Regions from separate parts of the Lysinibacillus sp. FSL L8-0126 genome, predicted to be linked through region 1. Evidence: a T-box and tRNA genes for the amino acid it is inferred to sense, from the RefSeq annotation. Region 1 holds a T-box; the other holds one or more tRNA genes.
The links. The T-box of region 1 lies ahead of tyrS (tyrosine--tRNA ligase). A T-box ahead of a tRNA ligase gene usually reads a tRNA of that ligase, here a tRNA-Tyr.

Region 1 (6,590 bases):
GGTGCAAAAGATGAGGATATCGAAATCTTAGCGAAAAATGCAATGCTGGATGTTTGTGCTGAGACTAACCCTCGTAAAGCAACACTAGAGGATATTAAACAAATCATTACTAATGCAATGGGGCCTCTTGCGAAAAAAGAGGAGTCACTCGAAGCGGTTGTCCTTTCTTAATCGAGGAATTCATATAAGCCTACCATGACAATAGATGGAGAAAACGCTTGTTTTCTCCACTTTTTTATAGGTTCAGTATACATACATTGTCTATACTAGAAACTCTCGCTATACTTTTCTTAAAAAGAATAGGAGAAAAACGATATGCGTTTAATTTCAATTTGTCCTAGCAATACAGAATTAGTCGCTTATTTAGGGCTGACAGACCAGCTCATTGGTGTCGATGATTTTTCTGATTGGCCAGCTACGGTTAAAGATTTACCACAGCTTGGACCAGATTTATCCATTAATATGGATGCATTAGAGGCATTACAGCCTGATCTTGTCCTAGCTTCCTTAAGTGTGCCTGGGATGGAAAGAAATATTGAAGCATTGAAAGAAAGAAAGATTCCCCACATCATTTTTAATGCAAACTCACTAGAGGAGATTGCTCAGGACCTTCTGACACTTGGAAGAGCTTGTTATGTGGAAAAACATGCACAGGCCATCGCCGAACAATACATGGATTCTATCGAAAAGATGCGTTCCATTGCACAGACTATCCAAAAGAAACCTACTCTTTATTGGGAATGGTGGCCCAATCCTATTTTTACACCAGGAAAAATAAACTGGCTTACGGAAATTAGTGCTATTGCAGGTGGGGTTAATTTATTTCAAGATGTAGATCTTGCCAGTGTTCAAACGGATTGGGCAGATGTCGTTGAGCGAAAGCCCGACTACATTATGATGGCTTGGGTAGGTGTAGCATTTGAGCGTATACAGCCTGCTAATTTATTAAAACGTCCACATGCTAAAGAGCTACATGCCGTTCAAATGAAACAGCTTCACGTAATGGAAGAATGGCTGTATTGCCGCCCCTCTCCACGGCTGATCGAAGGTGCCATAAAGCTTGCGAACCTATTGCATCCTAAAGAATATAAACAGATAAAACCTCCAAGTTTCTTATAAATGAAAAAAAGCAACATTCCCCTGAACAAGAGGATGTTGCTTTTTCATTTATAGAAATTAAACGAACTTCACCATATGATATTTTTTCTTCCCACGACGCACAATGCTGAATGCATCCTCTAAACGGTCCTTGGCATCGAATACATATTCTAAGTCCGTCACCTTCTCACCATTTACACTAATCGCACCATTTGATACGTCCTCACGGGCTTGACGTTTTGAGGATGAGATCCCCGCTTCCACAAGAAGGTCTACAATATTTTTGTCCTCTTTAGCCATTTCAATAGAAGGAACATCTTTAAATGCATCCTTCATTTCTTCAGCTGAAAGTGCTTTTAAATCCCCTGAGAATAAAGCTGCTGTAATACGAATGGCTTGCTCTAATGCCTCTTGACCATGAATTAAACGAGTCATTTCTTCTGCAAGTGCTTTTTGAGCCTTACGTAAATGTGGTTCTTCTTCTACAGAGACAGCTAATGCTTCAATTTCTTCACGGGAAAGGAACGTAAAGATTTTTAAGTATTTGATCACATCTGCATCAGCAGCATTGATCCAGAATTGGTAGAACTCATATGGAGATGTTTTCTTACTATCTAACCATACAGCACCACCTGCTGTTTTACCGAATTTTGTGCCGTCTGCTTTCGTTACTAAAGGAATCGTAATTCCGAATGCTTTCGTTTCTTCCTCATGTGTTTTACGAATAACTTCTAAGCCTGTTGTAATATTACCCCATTGGTCAGAGCCACCTACTTGTATACGACAATTGTAGTGATTGTATAAATGATTGTAATCAATACCTTGGATTAACGTGTATGCAAACTCTGTAAAAGAGATTCCTGTGTCTAGACGAGAAGCAATCGTATCCTTTGCTAACATGTAGTTTACGTTAATTAATTTACCGTAATCACGTAAAAATTCAATTGTATTGATATTGCCAATCCAGTCGCGGTTGTTCACAAGCTGTGCACCGTTGCCATCTTCTGCAAAATCAAAAATACGTTCTAATTGGCTACGGATTCCTTGGACATTTTTATCGATTTGCTCTACTGTTTGTAATTGGCGCTCTTCTGAACGACCAGATGGGTCACCTATCATCCCTGTTGCACCACCAACAAGTAAAATTGGACGGTGACCAGCTTTTTGGAATCGACGAAGTGTTAACAATGGAACAATATGTCCTATATGCATGGAGTCTGCTGTTGGATCTACTCCACAGTACAAGGATACTGATTGCTCATCTAATAATTTTGCCATGCCTTCTGCATCTGTTTGTTGGTATAGCAAACCACGCCATTCTAAATCTTGTAATAATTCGTTTGTCATATTAATTCCTCCTAAAAATGGTTGAAATGCGTTACGTGTATGGGCTTATTTAAATAAAAAAAGTCCCTACACGCAAATAATTGCATGCAGGGACGTTAAGTTACAAACTAACGCGGTACCACCCGGCTTGAAGATGTCATCCATCTTCCACTTCATTCAACCGCCTTTATCGCAGGCGCACACGTCTAAGCTCCAAGCACGTAATTCGTCTCTACACTATGACCAGTTTTCACCAACCACTGGCTCTCTAAACAGGGAATATAGATACTACTGCAAACTCTTCATCACTAGAAAACTATAAACATAATTCTATACGAATCTATTTCAAAGTCAATAACTATGTTCGAGCTAAAACATTATGTGCTATAATAGACAAGATTTTAGGAGGTCGATACATTGAAAGATTGGATTGAAAAAATCAATGCGAAGATCGATGAATTACTTGAACAAAAATGGATGAAGAAATTACGTATTTCAGGTAGTGTTACCTGGAACTTATTTTTACTATTTTTAGTCTTTGCATTGGTGGGCACTGTATTTGTCGGATCAGTTGGAGCTGGGTATTTCGCTTCTCTCGTAAAAGAAGAGCCATTACGCTCAAAAGAAGAGTTGCGCAATCAAATTTTTAGTTATGAAGAAACCAGTGAAATTTATTTTGCCAACGATATTTATATTGGGAAGTTACGGACAGATTTGGATCGCCGTGAAACATCACTTAGCAATGTAGCACCAGATGTTGTGAATGCTGTTCTAGCAACAGAAGATGAATATTTCCGCGATCATAACGGCATAGTACCAAAGGCGGTTGTTCGTGGTTTATTACAAGATGTCACTAACTCTGCTACGCAAACAGGTGGATCTACCCTTACTCAACAGCTTATTAAAAACCAAGTACTAACAAACGAAGTATCCTATGAACGTAAAGCTAAGGAAATCTTACTGGCAATGCGTTTAGAACATTTTATGACGAAGGAAGAAATATTAGAGGCTTACTTAAATATTATTCCGTACGGTCGTAACTCTTCAGGTCGAAATATCGCTGGTGTTGAAACAGCCGCTGAAGGGATTTTTGGTGTGAAAGCTAAAGAATTATCTCTTCCACAAGCTGCTTACATAGCTGGTATTCCACAGGCACCATTTGCCTACACACCTTTTACGAATACAGGTGAACTGAAAAGTGAAGAAGCTTTAAAGCCGGGTATTGATCGTATGAAAACGGTACTATATCGTATGAAAGAAGCTGGTTATATTGACGACGCGCAATACAAAGAAGCTTTAGATTATGATATAGCGGCAGATTTCCGCGGACCAGAAATGCGTGCGGAGGATCGTTACCCATGGCTAACATATGAGCTTGAAGCTCGTGCAAAAGAAATTATTGCAGAGAAACTAGCAAAAGAAGATGGGGTTGACCCAGAACGATTAAAAGCAGAAAAAAAACTAAAGGATAAATACACAATTTTAGCAGATCGTGATGTTCGTTCAAAGGGCTATCGTATTTACTCAACCATTAATAAAGATATGTATGATTCCATGCAAAAGGCCGCGAAGGACTTCCAGTATTACGGTCATACGTATACTGGTAAAGGAAAAGATCCTGTCACTGGTGAAGAAATAGATATTGAGATGCCTGTACAAGTGGGCAGTATTTTAATAGAAAATACTACAGGGAAAATTTTAAGCTTTGTCGGTGGTCGAGACTTTAAAACAACACAAGTAAACCACGCTACACAGGCTTTTCGCTCTAACGGTTCTACTATGAAACCATTACTTGTTTACGCTCCTGCTATAGAATATGGGGTAATCGGTGCAGGTAGCCCACTCGTTGATGTGAAATTCTCGATTGGTTCCTGGAGTCCAAGTAACTATATTACGAGTGATGAACGAGGTCTTATTCCAGCTCGTGAGGCATTAGCAGACTCTCAAAATATTTCAGCGCTCCGTTTATATAATGACATTATTAATAGACGCCCTGCTGATTTATTAGTAAAAATGGGATTCACAAAATTACATCCTGATGATTTTACAAACTTAGCAACGGGTATCGGTGCTTTAAGTGAAGGGACTACTGTTGAAGAAAACACAAATGCCTTTGCAACTTTTGCAAATGGTGGACAATTCATTGATGCTTATATGATTGATCGAATTGAAGACCAAGAAGGAAATATTGTTTATCAACATGAAGTGGAACCTGTCCAAGTGTTCAGTCCCGAAACATCTTATATCGTGACAGATATGTTACGTGATGTTCTAACGAAGGGAACAGGGACAATGGCACGAAATACGTTAAAATTCTCTTCTGATTTCGCTGCAAAAACAGGGACTTCTCAAGAGTATAAAGATGTTTGGTTAGTTGGCTATAATCCAAATGTATCCCTTGGTGTTTGGATGGGGTACGATCAGCCTCGTACACTTTATGCATTTAACAATACGTATTTACAGCCAAGTGTTCGTGTCAATAAGCTATGGGGCACTTTAATGAATGCTGTTTATGATGCAGACCCTCAATTAATTGATCCGCCGACAAGCTTTAAGGCGCCTAAAAATGTTGTGACTGCTTCATTCTGTGGTATTTCAGGTATGGCACCTTCTGCCGCTTGTGCAAACGCAGGTCTTGTACGTTCAGATTTATTTAATGCGAAAGTATTTTTACCGTCACAGCCTGATGATAGCTTAGCATCTTCAAGTGTTGTAACGATTAAAGGAAAAACCTATAATGCTCTGCCAAATACACCAGCAGAATTTGTTAAATCAGGTGGTGCAGGCATTAATCAAGCATTTATCAAACGAATGCTAGGAAGACTTGGTGGTAACCCAGCTAGTCTATTACCAAAGAATTCAACATTGTCGAATTCATCTGTATCAGCAGTTGATTTCCCAGCGGACGATAGCCCACCAGCAGCTGTAACAGCTACAGTAAATGGCTCGACATTATCATGGTCAGAGTCATCAAATGATGTTGTTGGTTATCGTATCTACAACGTTACGAATGGTGGTAACACACTTGTAACGTCTGTGCTAGAGTCAACACAAAGTATCTCTGTTGCTAGTGGACAAGCATATGTTGTGGTCGCTGTAGACATTACAGGTCTAACATCACCACAGTCTAATGTTGTTTCTACTGGTGGTAGCGAAAATGAACCTGACCCAGAGGAAAACGAGCAAGAACCAATTCCACCAACAACGCCACCTACAAATGGCAATGGCTCTGGTAGTAACGGTAATGGTTCTAATAATGGGAATGGCTCTAATAATGGTAACGGCTCTGGTAATAACGGCAACGGCTCTAATAACGGCGAGGGCTCTGGTAACAATGGCAATGGAACTGAAAACCCGGAAGATGGCTCAAATGGAGGAGACAATGGCAACACCCCTCCTCCTGACACATCAACAACAAGACGCTAATCTATGTGGCTTAGCATAAAGCAATCGAATAAAACAATCTAGCTAAACAGACTTACTACATCATTACTTATGAATTGTAGTAAGTCTGTTTTTTTGTCATTATAAAGAGGACTACTATTTTGAAGGGGTGGAAAAATATGAACATATTAGTTTTAGGAGGCACACGTTTTTTTGGTAAAAAGCTGGTGGAACTTTGTATTCAAAATGGACATGATGTAACGATTTTAACACGTGGTCAAAGCGGTAATCCCTTTGGTACAAATGTTAAGCAATTAGTGGCCAATCGTAATGATCGTGACGCTTTAGCACAGGCACTAGCTAATACTACATGGGATATTGTTTATGATAATATTTGCTATTCTCCCAACGAGGCACAAGCAATTTGTGAGCTATTAAAGGGGAAAACTAAAAAACTGGTTTTCACCTCTACTCTTTCAACCTATGAAGTAGATGGAAAGATGAAAAAGGAAGAAGACTTTGACCCATTCCAGTATCAAATTCGCATGGGTCAACAAGAGGAATTTTCTTATGGCGAGGGCAAACGACAAGCAGAGGCTGTCTTATTTAAAGAGGCTTCGTTCCCAGTTGTCGCTGTACGTTTTCCGATTGTGATGGGGGAACATGACTATACACATCGTTTACATTTCCATGTTGAACGTATTTTACAGGATCAACCGATCACTCTACCAAACATAGATGCAAAAATGAGCTATATTACAGATGAGGAAGCAGCTGCATTT
Region 2 (6,590 bases), 980 kb from region 1:
TTTCCTTCATTGTCGATAATACGTACAATATTACCTGGAGTTGGAACACCCATGGATCCAGGGCGTAATTCAGTGTTTTCGAGTGTACCAATTAATAATGTATTCTCTGTCTGTCCATAGCCATCACGTACTTTTAGCCTGAAACGATTCATAAATGTTTCAATGACTGGGCGATTTAACGGTTCACCAGCAGAGACTGCACTACGGAGGGATGAAAGATTATAGTCTTGCAAATTATCAATTTTCGCCATAATACGATATTCAGTTGGTGTGCAGCAAAGGACATTTATTTTTTCATCTTGTATGAGCTGAAGGTACGTTTTTGCATCGAATCCACCATGATAAACAAATGCAGTAGCACCGAGCATGATTGTAGATAAGAAAGGGCTCCAAATCCATTTTTGCCAGCCAGGAGCTGCTGTAGCCCATACTAAGTCGCCTTCACGTACGCAGAGCCATTTTGAAGCAGCTGTTCGAATATGCGCATATCCCCAGCCATGTGAATGTACTACACCTTTAGGTTTCCCAGTTGTCCCAGATGTATAGGAAAGGAACGCCATGTCATCACGTTTAGTAGCTACTGCTGTAAATGTAGTTGGCTGTGTGCTTGCCAGTACATCTAAAGAAGCCCAATCGCCTTTTGCAGTACCAATAACTAATTTGTTCTTTAATGTGTCTACAGTAGAAGAAATTTGGTCAACCTCACCTGTAAATGCTTCATAGGCAATAACTGCACTAGCAGAAGAGTGCTCCATGCGATATTCTAAGTCACTTGCACGTAGCATTTCTGAACATGAAATAGGCACGATGCCAGCCTTTAAACAGCCAAGAAAAACAAAATAGGCTTCTGGTAGGCGAGGAATAATAACTAGAACGCGATCTCCCTTTCGAAGTCCTGTCTCTGTAAAAGCATTTGCGTATTGATTCATTTTTTGGACAAGCTCTACATAGGAAACTGTTCGTCTCTCTTGTTGCGTATTTAACCAGCGTATTGCTTGGCGATCACTATCTTGTGAAAACTTTTCTAATTCCTCTGTGATATTATAAAATTCAGGTGCAATTAAATCATTTGTTACCATCCGAATATTCCTCCCCCAGGAAATTTGATAGAAAATTCTTAAAACTATTTTTATTTTAACAATTGCAATAATATACAGCAAGAATATTTAGCACGCAAAATAGAAATATTAGATTTAATAGAGAACTATTATGCTTTTGGATTAATTTTTAAACCTACTTCGACAAAAAATATAAAAATTTTCATAAAATATGTTGCATAATTTATAATGCTTGCTATAATAATAAATGTACTTAAGAGGTTGTTTAAACCCGAAGTGAATAGTATCGTTCCGAAGTAGCTCAGTTGGTAGTAGCACCTGACTGTTAATCAGGTTGTCGCAGGTTCGAGTCCTGCCTTCGGAGCCATTTTTTTTGCCCATTTTTAAGAAGCTGTTATACATAAAAAAAGTTATAAAAAAGTATTGCAACTATTAAGAAATGATGTTATTATAAATCTTGTCTTGTTTGAGACGTGATACTGGCCCCTTGGTCAAGTGGTTAAGACACCGCCCTTTCACGGCGGTAACACGGGTTCGAATCCCGTAGGGGTCACCATTTAAAACATAGGCTTTATAAAGAAAAATAAACTGTGATATAACACCTGTTTCTATGGAGGATTAGCTCAGCTGGGAGAGCATCTGCCTTACAAGCAGAGGGTCGGCGGTTCGAGCCCGTCATCCTCCACCATTATTGTGTTATTTCGGAGGGGTAGCGAAGTGGCTAAACGCGGCGGACTGTAAATCCGCTCCTTAGGGTTCGGCGGTTCGAATCCGTCCCCCTCCACCAGTTTTATAAATGATTGGGGTATAGCCAAGCGGTAAGGCAACGGATTTTGATTCCGTCATGCCTAGGTTCGAATCCTAGTACCCCAGCCATTTTTCTTTTTTACGAGCCATTAGCTCAGTTGGTAGAGCATCTGACTTTTAATCAGAGGGTCGAAGGTTCGAGTCCTTCATGGCTCACTTTTTTAGAATAAAGTATATTCAAAAGTGTTATAATAACTATAGATAACTAATCTCTTACTGAAAACAGTAGGAGATTTTTTTATGTTATCAAAAATTGAATAAATATGCACTTTTTTGTCTAGTTGAGCCAAGTGGTATCTAGGCTTTACAATAATATTATAACTTTTAGGGGGTATAAAAACATGAATAAACTTAATATTTCTATTATTGGAGTACCAACAGATTATGGACAAACACGTCGTGGTGTAGATATGGGGCCAAGTGCAATTCGCTATGCAGGCGTTGTGGAACGTTTGGAGGCTATTGGACATGAAGTACAAGACCAAGGGGATATTCGTGTCAGTCAAAAACTTGCAGACGCACCTGTCGATGAGAAATTACTGAATTTAGAGGAAGTTGTAGATGTTAGCACGGCTTTAGCTAATAGCGTGCATGAAGTAATAGAACAAAATAAGTTCCCACTTGTATTTGGCGGAGACCATAGTATTGCTATTGGCACACTAGCTGGATTAGGTGAGCATTATAAAAATCTTGGCGTTATTTGGTATGATGCTCATGCAGATTTAAATACACCTGAAACAACACCATCTGGCAACATCCATGGGATGCCATTAGCAGTTAGTATTGGACTAGGTCATGAGCGATTAGTGCAAATTCGTAATTATGCACCGAAAATTAAACCAGAGAACGTTATTATTATCGGAGCTCGTTCAGTAGATCCTGGTGAGCGTGAGTTAATTCGTCAACAAGGGATTAAAGTATATACAATGCACGAGATTGATCGACTTGGTATGACGCGTGTCATGGAAGATGCACTTGCTTACTTGAAAGAACGTAATGTTGATGGATTACATCTATCACTTGATTTAGATGGCTTAGATCCGCTTTACACGCCAGGAGTTGGTACACCCGTTCCTGGAGGAATTACGTATCGAGAAAGTCATTTAGCAATGGAAATGTTACAAGAATCAGGGATGTTAACATCAGCAGAGTTTGTAGAAGTAAACCCAATTTTAGATGAGAAGAATACAACAGCAAATGTGGCTGTTGCATTAATGGGATCTTTATTCGGAGAGACACTAGTTTAAAGAAAATTTGACAAAAAATTGCCTGTTGCCACATTGCATAAAAATCTTTTGTTATAATTGAATTAAAACGAAACTTTTCTTATCGATGGGTCGTATAGTATAAGACAGTTGTAAAGGTGGAGAAGTCAACACAATGGATGCGTTAGTAAACAAGAGAATAAAACAAGTGCTTAAAGGCGATCAAAACGCATTTGCCGATATTGTGAGTCTCTATCAGCACAAACTGTACCAAGTATGCTATCGAATGTTAGGCAACAAACAAGAGTCTGAAGACATTGCTCAAGAAGCTTTTGTGCGTGCTTATATGAATTTGCATACTTTTGATCAGAAAAGAAAGTTTTCGACGTGGCTTTATCGCATAGCGACAAACCTCTGCATTGATCGTATTCGCAAAAAGAAACCGGATTATTATTTAGATGCAGAAGTAGCTGGTACAGAAGGGCTTGATATGTATTCGCAAATCGCAGCAGACGACCAGCTACCAGAGGAGCAGTTAGAGCAAATGGAGCTGCAAGATCGCATTCAATATGAAATTGGACGATTGCCGGATAAATACCGTTCGGTTATAGTATTGAAATATATAGAAGAGTTATCGTTACAAGAGATTAGCGAGATTTTAGATATGCCGCTTGGAACGGTGAAAACGAGGATTCACCGCGGACGTGAGGCATTACGTAAGCAATTAAACAATCTGTAGGAGGGGGAGCGTCATGAATACTTGTCCAGAGCATATTATAGACTATATGCATGATTATTTAGACGGTGACATTAGTCGTGAGCATGAGCAAGAGTTGAAACAACACTTGCATACATGTAATGATTGTAAACAGTTGATGCAAGAATTGAGTGAAACAATCGCCTTTGTGAAGAGTGCTTCCCATATTACAGCGCCTCCGGATTTTGAAGCAGCAGTGATGGCTCGTTTACCAAAACCAAAAAGTCGAGTAGGTATACAAAAATGGATACGCCGGCATCCGTTCTTTGTGGCAGCAGCAGTATTTTGCTTATTCATGAGTGCTACATTGATGGGTAGCTTTATGGATGACCAGCATTTTTCAGTGACCAAACAACCGAACTTAGTTGTTGATGGTCAAACGGTGATTGTACCTGAAGGAGAAGTAGTGAAGGGCGATATTGTTGTTAAAAATGGTGATTTGGTTGTTGAAGGTGAAGTTGATGGCAATGTCACAGTAATTAACGGGCAATATATGGCGTCTTCAGCGGTAGTTTCAGGCAAAATTGAGGAAATTGACGAAGTATTTGAATGGTTATGGTATACGATTAAAAATTCTGTAAAAACGGCCATGACATTTGAGGAAAAAGATGAAACTAAATAACACTCTATACGTCCTAAAAAATAGTGCACGTGAGAGGCTGAAAGGTCTACTCTTATGAGTAGACTTTTTATTTGAAAAAAGTTACATTTGTTAAGAATGTGATATACTTGAATGTGTATGGATTCGCAATGAAAAGTGGGGGATGCCACGTGCAAATTATCGAACATTTCACGGATTTAACACCTGTGAATATTGTTATTAACTTCATTGATGTACTGCTCGTGTGGTACGTTGTTTATAAAGTCTTAACCCTCATTAAAGGTACGAAGGCTGTCCAATTACTGAAGGGAATATTTGTCATTATTATTGCCCGACTTGCAACAGACCTTTTAGGGTTACAAACTCTAGGCTGGATGTTACAACAGGTCATTGAGTTTGGTTTCTTAGCGATTATTATCATATTCCAACCAGAAATCAGACGTGGTTTAGAACAAATTGGGCGAGGAAAGCTATTCCAACGTTCATCAAGTCAAGAAGAAGAAGAACAAACAAGGCTCATTGAGGCGATGAAGAAGTCTGTTAGTTACATGGCTAAACGTCGAATCGGTGCGTTAATTTCTATTGAAAAAGAAACAGGCCTTAATGAATATATTGAAACGGGTATAGGACTAAATGCTGAAATCTCATCAGAACTGCTGATTAATATCTTTATACCGAATACACCACTTCATGATGGAGCGGTTATTATGCAAAAAGATAAAGTTACAGCAGCAGCTTGTTATTTACCCCTATCTGAAAGTCCATTTATTTCAAAGGAGTTAGGGACACGTCACCGTGCTGCACTTGGCTTAAGTGAAGTTACGGATGCTATTACAATTGTTGTCTCAGAAGAAACAGGTGCAATTAGTATTACGTTAAATGGTAATCTCCACCGTAATCTTTCTCTAGAGGAGTTTGAAACACTATTACGAAAAATGTGGTTCGGTTCAGCACAAGAGTCAAATGCTGCCTCTAAGTTGACTTGGAGGGGGAAAAAGAATGGATAAAATGATGGATAGCCCTTGGGTATTAAGAATCATAGCGCTATTTTTGGCATTTTTGCTTTTTTTCTCAGTTCGTACCGAGTTATCTCCAATCAATACAACAACAACGACTGAACAGACGGATATTATTCGTGATGTACCAGTAGATGTTTATTATGATAATGAAAATCTGATTGTAACAGGCTTACCTGAAACAGTAGATGTGAAGATAAAAGGGCCAATGCCTGTTGTTATAAAAACAAGAGCTACAAAAGATTTCTCTGTATTTGTCGATTTAAGTAATCTATTGATTGGGGAGCATGATGTAAAGCTACAATACGAAAATATTTCTGATAAGTTAAAGGTTACATTAGACCCTGCAACTATTCATGTGAATATTGAGGAAAAGGTCACGAAAGAGTTCCGAGTGGACCCTGAAATGAATAATAGACTAATCGAAGAAGGTTATATTTTAAAAGATATGACTGCTGATCCACCAACCGTTTACGTAACAGGTGCAAAAAGTGCTATTGAAAGCATTAGCTATGTAAAAGCTACTGTTGCAGGTGAGCAAGGCTTGAAGCAATCATTCTCGCAGGATGCGGCAGTAAAAGTATTGGATCGAGATCTAAACAAGTTAGATGTGACGATAGAGCCTGAAACTGTGAAGGTTCAAGTTGATATAGCAGAATATAGTCGAGAAATTCCAGTGGTCCTGAAAGAAACAGGGCAAGCAGCACAAGACATTACGATCAATTCGTTAACATTTGCGCCAAGAATGATAAAAGTGTATGGTAGAAAATCAATTATTGACGGTTTGACAGAAATTCCAGTTATAGTTGACCTGTCAAAAATTACTGAGTCTCAAACTTATGAATTTGATGTAAAATTACCAGATGGTGTGACAAAAATATCTGACAAGAAAATAAAAGTGAAGGCAGATATTACAAAAGTAGAGCAAGAAGAACAACAGAAAACACCAGCTTCTACAGAGGAAACGCCACCTCCAACTGAAGAACCAGATGTGACGGACGATAGTACTACTACTGATAAAAATACATCATCTGAGGAAACGGAAGATATTGATTCTTAAACAATATCTGACTATAATTTTATTTTGATTCTAAATCAAAATCCAATCGTGGTTTGTGCTGGTGAGTAGTTAGGACAGGAGTCACC

Region 2: it encodes a tRNA-Tyr, which carries the amino acid that the T-box ahead of tyrS (tyrosine--tRNA ligase) is inferred to sense. The anticodon was not compared.

What each region holds. Positions count from the first base shown of each region.
Region 1 is NZ_CP152028.1:2,713,132-2,719,721, reverse strand. Features, by position in the region: gene MHI34_RS13385 (iron-containing alcohol dehydrogenase) at 1-171, shown strand, start outside; gene MHI34_RS13380 (cobalamin-binding protein) at 316-1,119, shown strand; gene tyrS (tyrosine--tRNA ligase) at 1,177-2,445, opposite strand; T-box leader at 2,531-2,739, opposite strand; gene MHI34_RS13370 (transglycosylase domain-containing protein) at 2,842-5,850, shown strand; gene MHI34_RS13365 (NAD-dependent epimerase/dehydratase family protein) at 5,988-6,590, shown strand, end outside.
Region 2 is NZ_CP152028.1:1,733,517-1,740,106, forward strand. Features, by position in the region: gene MHI34_RS08405 (acyl--CoA ligase) at 1-1,079, opposite strand, end outside; tRNA gene MHI34_RS08410 (tRNA-Asn) at 1,349-1,425, shown strand; tRNA gene MHI34_RS08415 (tRNA-Glu) at 1,540-1,614, shown strand; tRNA gene MHI34_RS08420 (tRNA-Val) at 1,671-1,746, shown strand; tRNA gene MHI34_RS08425 (tRNA-Tyr) at 1,762-1,845, shown strand; tRNA gene MHI34_RS08430 (tRNA-Gln) at 1,860-1,934, shown strand; tRNA gene MHI34_RS08435 (tRNA-Lys) at 1,949-2,021, shown strand; gene rocF (arginase) at 2,207-3,112, shown strand; gene sigW (RNA polymerase sigma factor SigW) at 3,246-3,809, shown strand; gene MHI34_RS08450 (anti-sigma factor) at 3,823-4,449, shown strand; gene cdaA (diadenylate cyclase CdaA) at 4,599-5,435, shown strand; gene MHI34_RS08460 (CdaR family protein) at 5,428-6,504, shown strand.